3 regions of the Streptomyces sp. NPDC086554 genome follow, and region 3 is predicted to be linked to each of the others. Evidence: riboswitches for the same ligand, from Rfam matches in the RefSeq annotation. Region 3 holds a riboswitch; each other region holds the start of a gene.
The links. A riboswitch is a leader RNA that binds a small molecule or an ion and turns the genes downstream of it on or off. The one in region 3 is predicted to bind cobalamin.

Region 1 (3,264 bases), on a different contig from region 3:
GCTGCGTGGCCAGATATCCGGTAAGCCGTTCTGCGAAGTATTGCACCATGTCGTTGCGTTCGGGCTCGCCGTGCACCAGGACGTCGATGCCGGTCTTCTCCTGGAAGGCGATGACCTCGCGGATCTCGGCCTCGATGCGCTCCTCGTACGCGGCCGTGCCGATGCGTCCGGCGCGCAAGTCGGCGCGGGCGGTGCGCAGTTCGCCGGTCTGCGGGAAGGAGCCGATGGACGTCGTCGGAAGCAGCGGCAGGCGCAGCCGTTCGCGCTGGGCGGCGGCCCGCTCGGCGTATGTCTGGGAACGGCGGGTGTCCGCGTCGGTGACGGCCGCGGCGCGGGCCCGCACCTCCGGATCGCGGGTGAGCGAGGAACTGGCGCGCGACGCCAAGTCAGCGCGATTGGCGGCGAGTTGAGCGGCAATAGCACCGGTGCCTTCACCCAGACCACGGGCGAGGGTGGCGATCTCACCGGTCTTCTGCCGGGCGAAGGCAAGCCAGCGGGCGATCTGCGGATCGAGGCCCTTCTCTGCGTCGGCGTCCAGCGGGACGTGCAGCAGGGAGCAGGAAGCGGCCACATCCACCCGGTCGGCGAGGCCGAGCAGCGTACCCAGCAGGGCCAGGGACTTCCCCAGGTCATTGATCCACACATTGCGGCCGTCGACGACACCGGCGACAAGACGCTTGCCGGGCAGGCCGCCGACGGCGGCGAGGTCGTCGAGATTGGCGACGGCGGGCCCGGTGAAGTCGATGGCGAGACCGTCGACGGGCGCCTTCGCCAGGACGGGCAGGGCGTCGCCGAGCCGGTCGAAATAGGAGGCGACGAGGAGTCGGGGCCGGTCGGTGAGCGCGCCGAGATCGCGGTAGGCGCGGGCGGTGGCGTTCAGTTCGGCAGGGGTGCGGTCCTGCACCAGGGCGGGCTCGTCCAGCTGGACCCACTCGGCGCCCGCGGCGCGCAGATCGGCGAGGACCTCGGCGTACACCGGAAGCAGCCGGTCGAGGAGCGTCAGCGGCTCGAAGTCCGGGGCAACGCCGGGTGCGGGCTTGGCGAGCAGCAGATAGGTGACGGGACCGACGAGGACGGGCCGCCCGGTGTGCCCGAGAGCGAGAGCCTCGCCCAGCTCGGCAACCTGCTTGCCGGAGTCCGCACTGAACACGGTGTCAGGCCCCAACTCCGGCACCAGATAGTGATAGTTGGTGTCGAACCACTTGGTCATCTCAAGGGGCGCCACGTCCTGCGTGCCCCGCGCCATGGCGAAGTAACCGTCCAGCTGGTCGGCTTCGACGGCGGCACGGTGACGGTCCGGGATGGCGCCCACCATGACGCTGGTGTCCAGGACATGGTCGTAGTACGAGAAGTCCCCGGTCGGCACCTCGTGAATGCCGGCGTCGACGAGCTGCCGCCAGTTGTCGCGACGCAACTCGGAAGCGGTCCGGCGCAGTTCGTCCGCGCCGACACGCCCCTTCCAGTACCCCTCGATGGCCTTCTTCAGTTCCCGGTCGGCGCCTTGCCGGGGATAGCCGTACACGGTGGCCTCGGCGGTGCGGGCCGCGGCTGTGGCGGTGGATGTGGCGGTCACGGAACTCTCCTTCGCGAGTACTCGTCCTGGTTCCCGGGACGGGACGAGGACGCGAAGGGACGGCAAGAAAGGCGAGCCCCGTGGGGTAGCCCCTGAGTGCGCCCGGGATGCCCCTGAGCGGGGATGCCCCTGGCCGGGGATGCTCGCTTCCGCCGCCGACCCGCCCTCGAGGTCACCGAGATGCCGTGCGCTCCTTCGCGCACGGGCAGTGGCAGGTCTTCGGACTCACGGGCCCGCCGAGCCCTCTCGAAGGAGGACGAGGCACCTACTGGCCGTCGCTTCCCGGATCCGCAGGCGAATCCAGTGCGTATGACGGCGGTCGTTCCCGCTCACCGCTGCGGGGCAGTCCCGGATTCCCACCGGGTTCCCTCTTACGACGCGCCTGCCTGGCGGACAGGGCGAACCAGCTGCGTGGGGAAGCCTATACGTACGAGAGGAGTCCTCTCATGACGGATGGCATGGGCGAGCGCCTCTCGTACGCGACGCAGGGCTGCCCCTGGCCAGCCGGTGAGGCCGCCGTCCACAAGGATCTGCGCCCCGGTGATGTACGTGGCGTCCGGCCGTCCTCCCAGTTCCCGGGCCATGGCCTTGGTCATGCCGACGAGGGCCGACTTGCTCAGCGAGTAGAGGGAGAAGCCGGGGACGGGGACCTGACTGGCGGAACTGCTGCTGCGGCCCTTGTCTCGCGCTCGAAGCGCCAGCTGTCGGCGAGCGCGCCGACGTCCACCGTGTCGTATCCCAGCTTGTTCATCAGTGCGGTGTCCTCGGCCCGCGCCCCGGCGTCGTCGCCGGCGATCGGCAGGCCCTGACCAACTTGGCGCCAGGCAGACCCTGTTGGGCGAACTGACCGATGGTCAGCGTCTCCTCGTCCAGCTCCTCGATCCGTCCGTCGCGGGAGGGGTAGTAGTTCGCGGCGTCCAGGACGCCTTTGCCCACCAGCGCGCACCCAGCTCGCCGACGAGACCGGCCAGGGTCTGCGGGCCGCGCGAGTTCGCGACGACCACGTCCATGCCCGCGGCCAGGGCTGGGTGGTACCCGAAGCCGGGCCCCGGGTCTTCCTCGCGCCAGGAGACATCGCGCTGGTGCGCGGCCGGGCTCCGTACGCCCTGGCCGACTCCCCGGACACCGCGCCGCAGATCCTGCGCCGTCCCCGGGGTCGATCCATGGCCAGAACGCTCCAGTACCTTTGCGTACGTCTACGGTGGCCGGGATGTCCCGGCTGCATGACCGAGCTGATGCGACGAAACTGGACCAGCAGAGGGAAGGAAGTCTCCAGCCATGTCACTCGCCCGCGTCCACAACTTCTCCATCTCGCTCGACGGCTTCGGCACCGGTGAGGGTCAGAGCCACGACGCGCCGTTCGGCCACGCCGGCGAAAGGCTGCACGAGTGGATGTTCACCACCCGGTTCTGGCACAGGATGACCGACCGGCCCGGCGGGACCGCCGGCCTCGACGACGCTTTCGCCCAGCAGTTCGCACCCGGGATCGGCGCCGAGATCATGGGCGCCGGGAAGTTCGGCCCGCCCGGCTGGCACAAGGACCCGGACTGGAAGGGGTGGTGGGGGCCCAACCCGCCGTTCCACACACCGACCTTCATCCTCACCCATCACCCCCGCCCGCCGATCGAGATGGAGGGCGGCACGACGTTCCACTTCCTCGACACTTCGCCCGCCACGGCGCTCGAGACGGC
Region 2 (3,264 bases), on a different contig from region 3:
CACTGACCTCTCGCCCTACGTCGCCGGGGGCGAGGCCGCTGCGATGGGCGAAGACGACGAGCCGGCCGGGACGCCCTGCACTTCACTCGCGAGGACGCCGCCTGAGGGGACCCACCGTGGCGCACCAAGCCCAAGCCCCGCCGACCCCAAAGGGGTTGGCGGGGCTTGGGCCGGTGCGTCGCGCCGTACGTAGGGTCAGGCGACGGCTGGTGTCGGCTGCTCGGCCTCGGTCTTGGCGTCGGCCGCCCGCGGGACGAGGAGCCGCTGTGCCAAGCCTCCGAAGAGGATGCCGAAGACCGCCCACAGCACGGCCTGGATCGCCAGTGAAGCGACTCTGAACTCCCACAACAGGGCTGCGGGGAATCCGGCCTTGACCGCGTCGTCGTTCGCGGGCAGGAACACGAACGCGACAGCCAGCACGGCGATGAACCCCGCCCCGGCGGCAAGCGTCGCGTTCCAGTTGCCCAGACGCGGTGCCAGTCGCCGCCCGATGATGACTGCGGCGATGCCGAGCAGCACACTGAGCAGGATCATCAGGAAGAACAGCATGGTTCGCTTCCCGATGGTGTCCGGGTTGCCGACCGCGGGCGGGGTGGCCGGGTACTTCAGGAACGGCACGAGGTAGACGGTGGTGAAGGCGGCGGCCGCCGTGAGCGCCGCAGTTGCCCGTGGGCTGAACCGGCCGATGCGGCCCAGGGCGAAGGAGAACGCCAGGGACGCGATGCCGCCCAGCGCGACCCCGTACACGAGGACACCGGTGGCCAGACCGACGGTCGACTGCTCCGTGCGGCTGACCGCTTCTTCCTCCTCGGCGGCCTCCTCGGACGCGGCGCCGCCGTGCCCCGCGTGGGGCGCGTCGCGGGCGGCCTGGGCCTCCTCCACCGCGATCGAGCCGTCGACGGGCGGCTCACCGATCGAGTAGGCCACGCCGAAGGCGAAGAGTCCGGCGATCAGGCCCGCGAGCATGCCACGGACCAGCAGATTTCTCACAGTTGAGGCGTGCACGTACTTGTCGCCTCTCAGTGGCACGGGAAGCCGAGCAGATGACGCCCGTCGTGGACCCACTCGTGCACGTCGGTGCCCGCGAACACGGAGGTGGCACCCTGCTCGGCACCGACGAAGTACAGCGCGATCAGCGCCAGGAGTCCGACGAACAGCGCCCAGGGCAGGACGGCCCGTACGGGCAGAGCAGTCGGTGTTGCAGGAACAGCAGGAGCGGAAGCGGCAGCAGAAACGGCGGCCTCGGCCATGGTGGAACCTCCTCGGGGAACACGCGTCCCATACGGTGGTGCAGGACGACGGTCCACGGGTCTGACTCACCACGGCGTCACCCTCGAAGGATCCCGCTGCGGCTCACAGTGGCGCGACCGTGCCGGACTTGCACCGGACTTCCGTCTCGCCGTCGTCACGTTCTGTACGTTCTGTTGAGATGTTCGCCGTGACCGTACCGCGCGCCGACCCTCCGGCCAAGGGCGTGAGTCCCGTATCACGCCCGTACGCCCCCGTCACGCCGACACGCCCCCCCACAGGTAGGGTGCCGCCGCGGGTCAACGGCCACGCGAAGGCCCTCCGGAGGAACCGATGACCGTACGTCTCACGCTGGTATCTCCCGCCACGAGTCAGGCTCTGAAGGAGGTCCGCTTCGACGACGACAGCCCTCTCGACCCGGCGGGAATCGCACGCGCCGAGGCGGCCGCCGGCTCACTCCCCCCAGCCGTTGCCACCTACACCTCACCGTCCCCACGCTGCCGCCGGACCGCCCAGGCACTCGGGCTTGCCCCCGCCGAACCTCTCGCCGCCCTCGCCGCCTGCGACATGGGCCGCTGGCAGGGACAGACGCTGGACTCCGTGGCGAGCGCCGAAGCGGAGGCCGTCGCTCTCTGGCTGGACGATCCAACTGCCGTACCCCACGGCGGCGAATCACTGCACGACGTACGCCTCCGCGTCGCAGCCTGGCTCGACACCTTGGGCAGCCCGGCCGGGCACGTCGTCGCCGTCGTCGAGCCGGACGTGATCCGCGCGGCCCTCGTCCACGCCCTCTCGGCACCCGATCAGGCATTCTGGCGACTGGACATCCGCCCGCTCACCGCCACCCGACTCAGCGGCCGCACCGGGCGATGGAACGTCCGCAGCGGAGACGCCCTGGCACCGGAGGCGTCGTAGGGACCTCGTCAGCCCTGCAGAGCGGGGATGACCTCCGCCCCGTACCCGTAGAGCGCTCACCGGTGTTCGGCCGCGTCAACGCTTGGACGATGCTTGACTGCGGTACCTGGCCGGTGCCGCCCAGGGGCGACGTCGGGCCGATCAGGGCGCCCGGCGCGGCACCCGTACTCCTCGTCTCCTACACAGACGACGCGGCGACCCCCCTGAGCAACGCCCAGGCGGTCCAAGCCCAGTTGGAGCGCGGATCGCTACTGATCCGCGAGGGCACCGGCCACGGCGCCTACGCTTCCAACTCGGCCTGCATCGACCGCTCCGTCGACGCCTACCTGGTCAACGGCGCCCTGCCGGGGTTCGTTTGCCTGGGCCGTCATGCCGTGGGCGCGGTGGCCCGGGGGTCTTCCTGCGACACCTCGGTGGCCGAGGCGAGCCGCTGCTGCATGCGCAGATGGCGGAACTCGTAGTGAGCGCCGGACTGCCGTAGCACTCCCCTGCGGTGCGCTTCGTCGAGGAACGTCATGATTCGCCAGGGCAGCCGCCGCGTCAGGGCCAGCCAGACACGGGCAACGGCCAGTTGCCCCCAAGCGGTGAGCGCGAGTGCGGCGGTGCCCATCGGCACCCACATCTGCGCCGCGACATGGTCGAGCCCGCCCCGCGACGCGAACGCCCAGGCCAGGAGGACACACACCCCGCCCGTCATGACCGCCACGACTCCGGACCGGGAAAGCGACGCCATGCGGTCCGTGCGCAGGATGACTTGCGGATTGGCCGCCCGGATGAGATCGGAGGGAGCACTGAGCGCACGATAGAGACCCGAAGCAGGGCCGCCGATCAGCGCGATCAGGACTCCGCCCATCGCACCGGGGAGCAGGAACCGGTCGAGCGGGTGCCGGGCGGCGCTCTGAGCGAGCCAGGTCCGAGACTGCCTGGGTAGCTCCGGCAGCATGTTCACCGCATCGGCCGCGGTATGGCCGTCGACGAGGATGCGCAGGTCGCCCTGGGCAACGCGGAAGGTCACCCGTGTGTCGAACGACTCGCACTTCTGGTCGCAGCTCGGCGGATGGCTGCCGTGAGGATATGCCGTGAGCCGGGCGCCTCCGTGTG
Region 3 (3,264 bases):
CTACGTCGGCGCGCTGATCATGATCCTGTCGGTCGTCCCGTGGACCACCTTCAAGCCGGGCGTCTCGCCGTTCGTGAAGGCCTTCGAGGAGATGGGTCTCGGCATCGGTGCCGCCATCGTCAACTTCGTCGTCCTGACGGCCGCGCTCTCCTCCTGCAACTCCGGCATGTACTCCACCGGCCGCATGCTGCGTGACCTCGCCCTCAACGGGCAGGGCCCGAAGTTCTTCACCAAGCTGACGAAGAACGGCCTGCCGCTGGTCGGCACCACCTTCTCCGCGGCCCTGATGCTGGTCGGCGTCTGGATCAACTACCAGTGGCCGGGCGAGGCGTTCAACTACGTCGTCTCCTTCGCCACCATCTCCGGCATGTGGGCCTGGATCATGATCCTGGTCTGTCAGATCAAGTACCGCCGCAAGGCCGACCGCGGCGAGCTGCCGCAGTCCACCTTCCGGGCTCCGGGAGCGCCGTACACGAGCTGGTTCGCGCTGCTCTTCATCGGCATGGTGATCGTGATGATGGGCATCGACAAGGACGCGCGCATCTCGCTCTACGCCGCCCCGGTGTGGGCGCTCATCCTGGGCGTCGGCTACCTGGTCATGGAGAAGCGCAAGGCGCAGTCGACGGGTGGCGGCGACGCCGAGCCGCAGGACGCGATCAAGTCCTGACTCCCGCCTGATCCCTGCTGATCCCAGCATGTGGGCCGATCCGTACCATCCCTCGGTACGGATCGGCCCCTCTGCTTATCCTGGCTCCCATGCTGATCCTGACCCAGGCCCTCCACGACCAGATCGTCGCGCACGCGCGCAAGGACCACCCCGACGAGGCGTGCGGCGTGGTCGCGGGCCCGGAGGGCACCGGCCGCCCCGAGCGCTTCATCCCGATGCTGAACGCGGCCCGCTCGCCCACGTTCTACGAGTTCGACTCGACGGACCTCCTCAAGCTCTACCGCGAGATGGACGACCGCGACGAGGAGCCGGTGATCGTCTACCACTCGCACACGGCGACCGAGGCGTACCCCTCGCGCACCGACATCACGTACGCGAACGAGCCCGGCGCGCACTACGTCCTGGTCTCCACTGCGGACACCGACGGCGCGGGCGACTTCCAGTTCCGCTCCTACCGGATCGTGGACGGCGAGGTCACCGAGGAAGAGGTCAAGGTCGTCCAGGCATACTGAGCCCCACCTTTGAGGCGGCAGGACCCAGGAAGCCGGTGCGAATCCGGCACGGTCCCGCCACTGTGACCCCACCCTGCGCGGGTGGGGCAGTCAGGAACTGACCTGCCGCCCTCTCCCACGGATGCAGGGGACGCGGAATCCCCTGGAGGAGGCACAGCTCAGCCATGTCCCGACCTCTGCGCGTACTCATGGCCGGCGCCCTGCTGGCCCCGCTCGTCGCCGCGTGCTCGTCCCCGGCGGACGAGGAATCCGGGAAGGGGAGCGGCCCGAAAGCGGCCGGATTCCCGTACACGGTCACCAACTGCGGCGTGAAGACGACGTACCAGGCACCCCCGAAGCGCGCCGTGACCATGAACCAGCACGCGACGGAAGTGATGCTGGAGCTCGGCCTTGCGGACCGCATGGCGGGCACGGCCTACCTGGACGACAAGGTCCTCCCGTCGTACGCGAAGGCGTACGCGTCCGTCCCGGTCCTCGCGAAGGAGTACCCCTCCTACGAGAAGCTGCTCGCCGCCAACCCCGACTTCGTGTACGGGGGTTACCCGAGCGCCTTCCTCGCGGGCGAGGGCCGCAGCCGCGCGGCGCTCGCGAAGTCCGGTATCAAGACCCGCCTCGACGTGGAGGGCTGCGCAAAGCGCCCGGTGACCATGAAGGACGTCTTCCGGGAGGTCCGCGAGGCCGGCTCCACCTTCGGGGTACGGGCACGGGCGGACCGCTGGGTGAGCGGCGCCGAGCGCCAACTTGCCGAAACCGAGAAGCAGTTGAAGGACAGGAAGCCGCTCCCGGTCTTCGTGTACGACAGCGGTGACAAGACGGCCTTCACGGCGGGCGGCCGCGGCATCGGGAACGACATCATCAAGCGCGCGGGCGGCCGCAACGTCTTCGCGGACCTGGACAAGTCCTTCGGTGACGCGTCCTGGGAGTCGGTGGTGGACCGTAAGCCGGAGCTGATCCTGATCCTCGACTACGGCGGCACGACGGTCGCCCAGAAGAAGCGCCGATTGCTGGAGGATCCGCTCCTGGCGGACGTCCCGGCGATCAAGCACAAGCGGTTCGCGGTGCTGCCGCTGTCGGATGTGGTGACGGGGGTGCGGGCCCCGGATGCGGTGAAGAAGCTGGCGGACCAGCTGTGAGTCGCACTTCTCAGCCGGTCCCGGCGCTAGGAAGGGGCGGGGTCGGGGAAAGGAAACCGCCCTACCCAGCCGTCATCACCGGGCTCCTCATAGCCCTGGCGGCAGCGGCAACCGCAGGCCTGGCCCTGGGCTCGGTCCGCATCCCCGTGACCGACGTACTGGACATAGTCACCGGAAGGGCGGGCCCCTCTCCCTTCCGGACGATAGTGCTGGACGCCCGCCTGCCCAGGGTCCTGCTGGGCGCAGCCGTAGGCGCGGGCCTGGCAGTCATCGGCACAGTCCTCCAGGCCCTGGTCCGCAACCCCCTCGCGGACCCCTTCCTCCTGGGAGTCTCCTCCGGCGCATCCGCCGGAGCAGTCGCCGCCATAGTTCTCGGCAGCGCCCTCGGCGTCGGCGCGGGCCTGTCCATCACGGTCACCATCCCGGCCGCGTCCTTCGCGGGCGCACTCCTCTCCCTGCTCCTCGTCTACACCCTGGCCAGAAGCACCGGCGGCAGCTTCGCCAGCGGCCGCCTGATCCTGGCGGGCGTGGCCGTCTCGTACATCCTCTCCGCCCTGACCAGCCTGATCCTGGTCACCGCTGACAGCGCGGACCACCTTCAGGAGGTCCTGTACTGGACGCTCGGCGGCCTCGGCAGCGCCCGCTGGGACATGCTGGCCCTCCCCACCGGCGTACTGATCGTCGGCACGGCGCTCCTGCTCGCCCTCGCCCGCCCCCTGGACCTCCTCCTCGTCGGCGAGGAGGGCGCCACCGTCCTCGGCCTGGACACCGCCCGCTTCCGCGCCGCCGTCTTCGTCCTCGCCTCGCTCCTGACCGCCGTACTCGTCGCGTACAGCGGAGCCATCGGCTTCGTCGGCCTGATGGTGCCGCACGCCGCCCGGATGCTGGTCGGCGCATCGCACCGGGCGCTGTTGCCGGTCGCGGCGCTCGCGGGCGCGGTGTTCCTGGTCGC

Region 1: linked by a shared signal. The riboswitch ahead of metE (5-methyltetrahydropteroyltriglutamate--homocysteine S-methyltransferase) and the one ahead of AB0O76_RS00740 (ABC transporter substrate-binding protein) in region 3 are both predicted to bind cobalamin.
Region 2: linked by a shared signal. The riboswitch ahead of AB0O76_RS26530 (CbtB-domain containing protein) and the one ahead of AB0O76_RS00740 (ABC transporter substrate-binding protein) in region 3 are both predicted to bind cobalamin.

The regions. Positions count from the first base shown of each region.
Region 1 covers NZ_JBFBJK010000035.1:73,537-76,800, reverse strand. The annotation lists gene metE (5-methyltetrahydropteroyltriglutamate--homocysteine S-methyltransferase) at 1-1,573, opposite strand, end outside; cobalamin riboswitch at 1,766-1,996, opposite strand; partial or broken gene AB0O76_RS38975 (oxidoreductase) at 2,134-2,226, opposite strand; gene AB0O76_RS38970 (hypothetical protein) at 2,324-2,509, opposite strand; gene AB0O76_RS38965 (hypothetical protein) at 2,602-2,910, shown strand; gene AB0O76_RS38960 (dihydrofolate reductase family protein) at 2,852-3,264, shown strand, end outside.
Region 2 covers NZ_JBFBJK010000017.1:34,609-37,872, reverse strand. The annotation lists gene AB0O76_RS26535 (CbtA family protein) at 196-1,005, opposite strand; gene AB0O76_RS26530 (CbtB-domain containing protein) at 1,020-1,250, opposite strand; cobalamin riboswitch at 1,290-1,432, opposite strand; gene AB0O76_RS26525 (histidine phosphatase family protein) at 1,582-2,163, shown strand; gene AB0O76_RS26520 (alpha/beta hydrolase) at 2,118-2,624, shown strand; gene AB0O76_RS26515 (NACHT domain-containing protein) at 2,531-3,264, opposite strand, start outside.
Region 3 covers NZ_JBFBJK010000001.1:180,406-183,669, forward strand. The annotation lists gene AB0O76_RS00730 (amino acid permease) at 1-667, shown strand, start outside; gene AB0O76_RS00735 (M67 family metallopeptidase) at 757-1,179, shown strand; cobalamin riboswitch at 1,152-1,300, shown strand; gene AB0O76_RS00740 (ABC transporter substrate-binding protein) at 1,344-2,312, shown strand; gene AB0O76_RS00745 (iron ABC transporter permease) at 2,387-3,264, shown strand, end outside.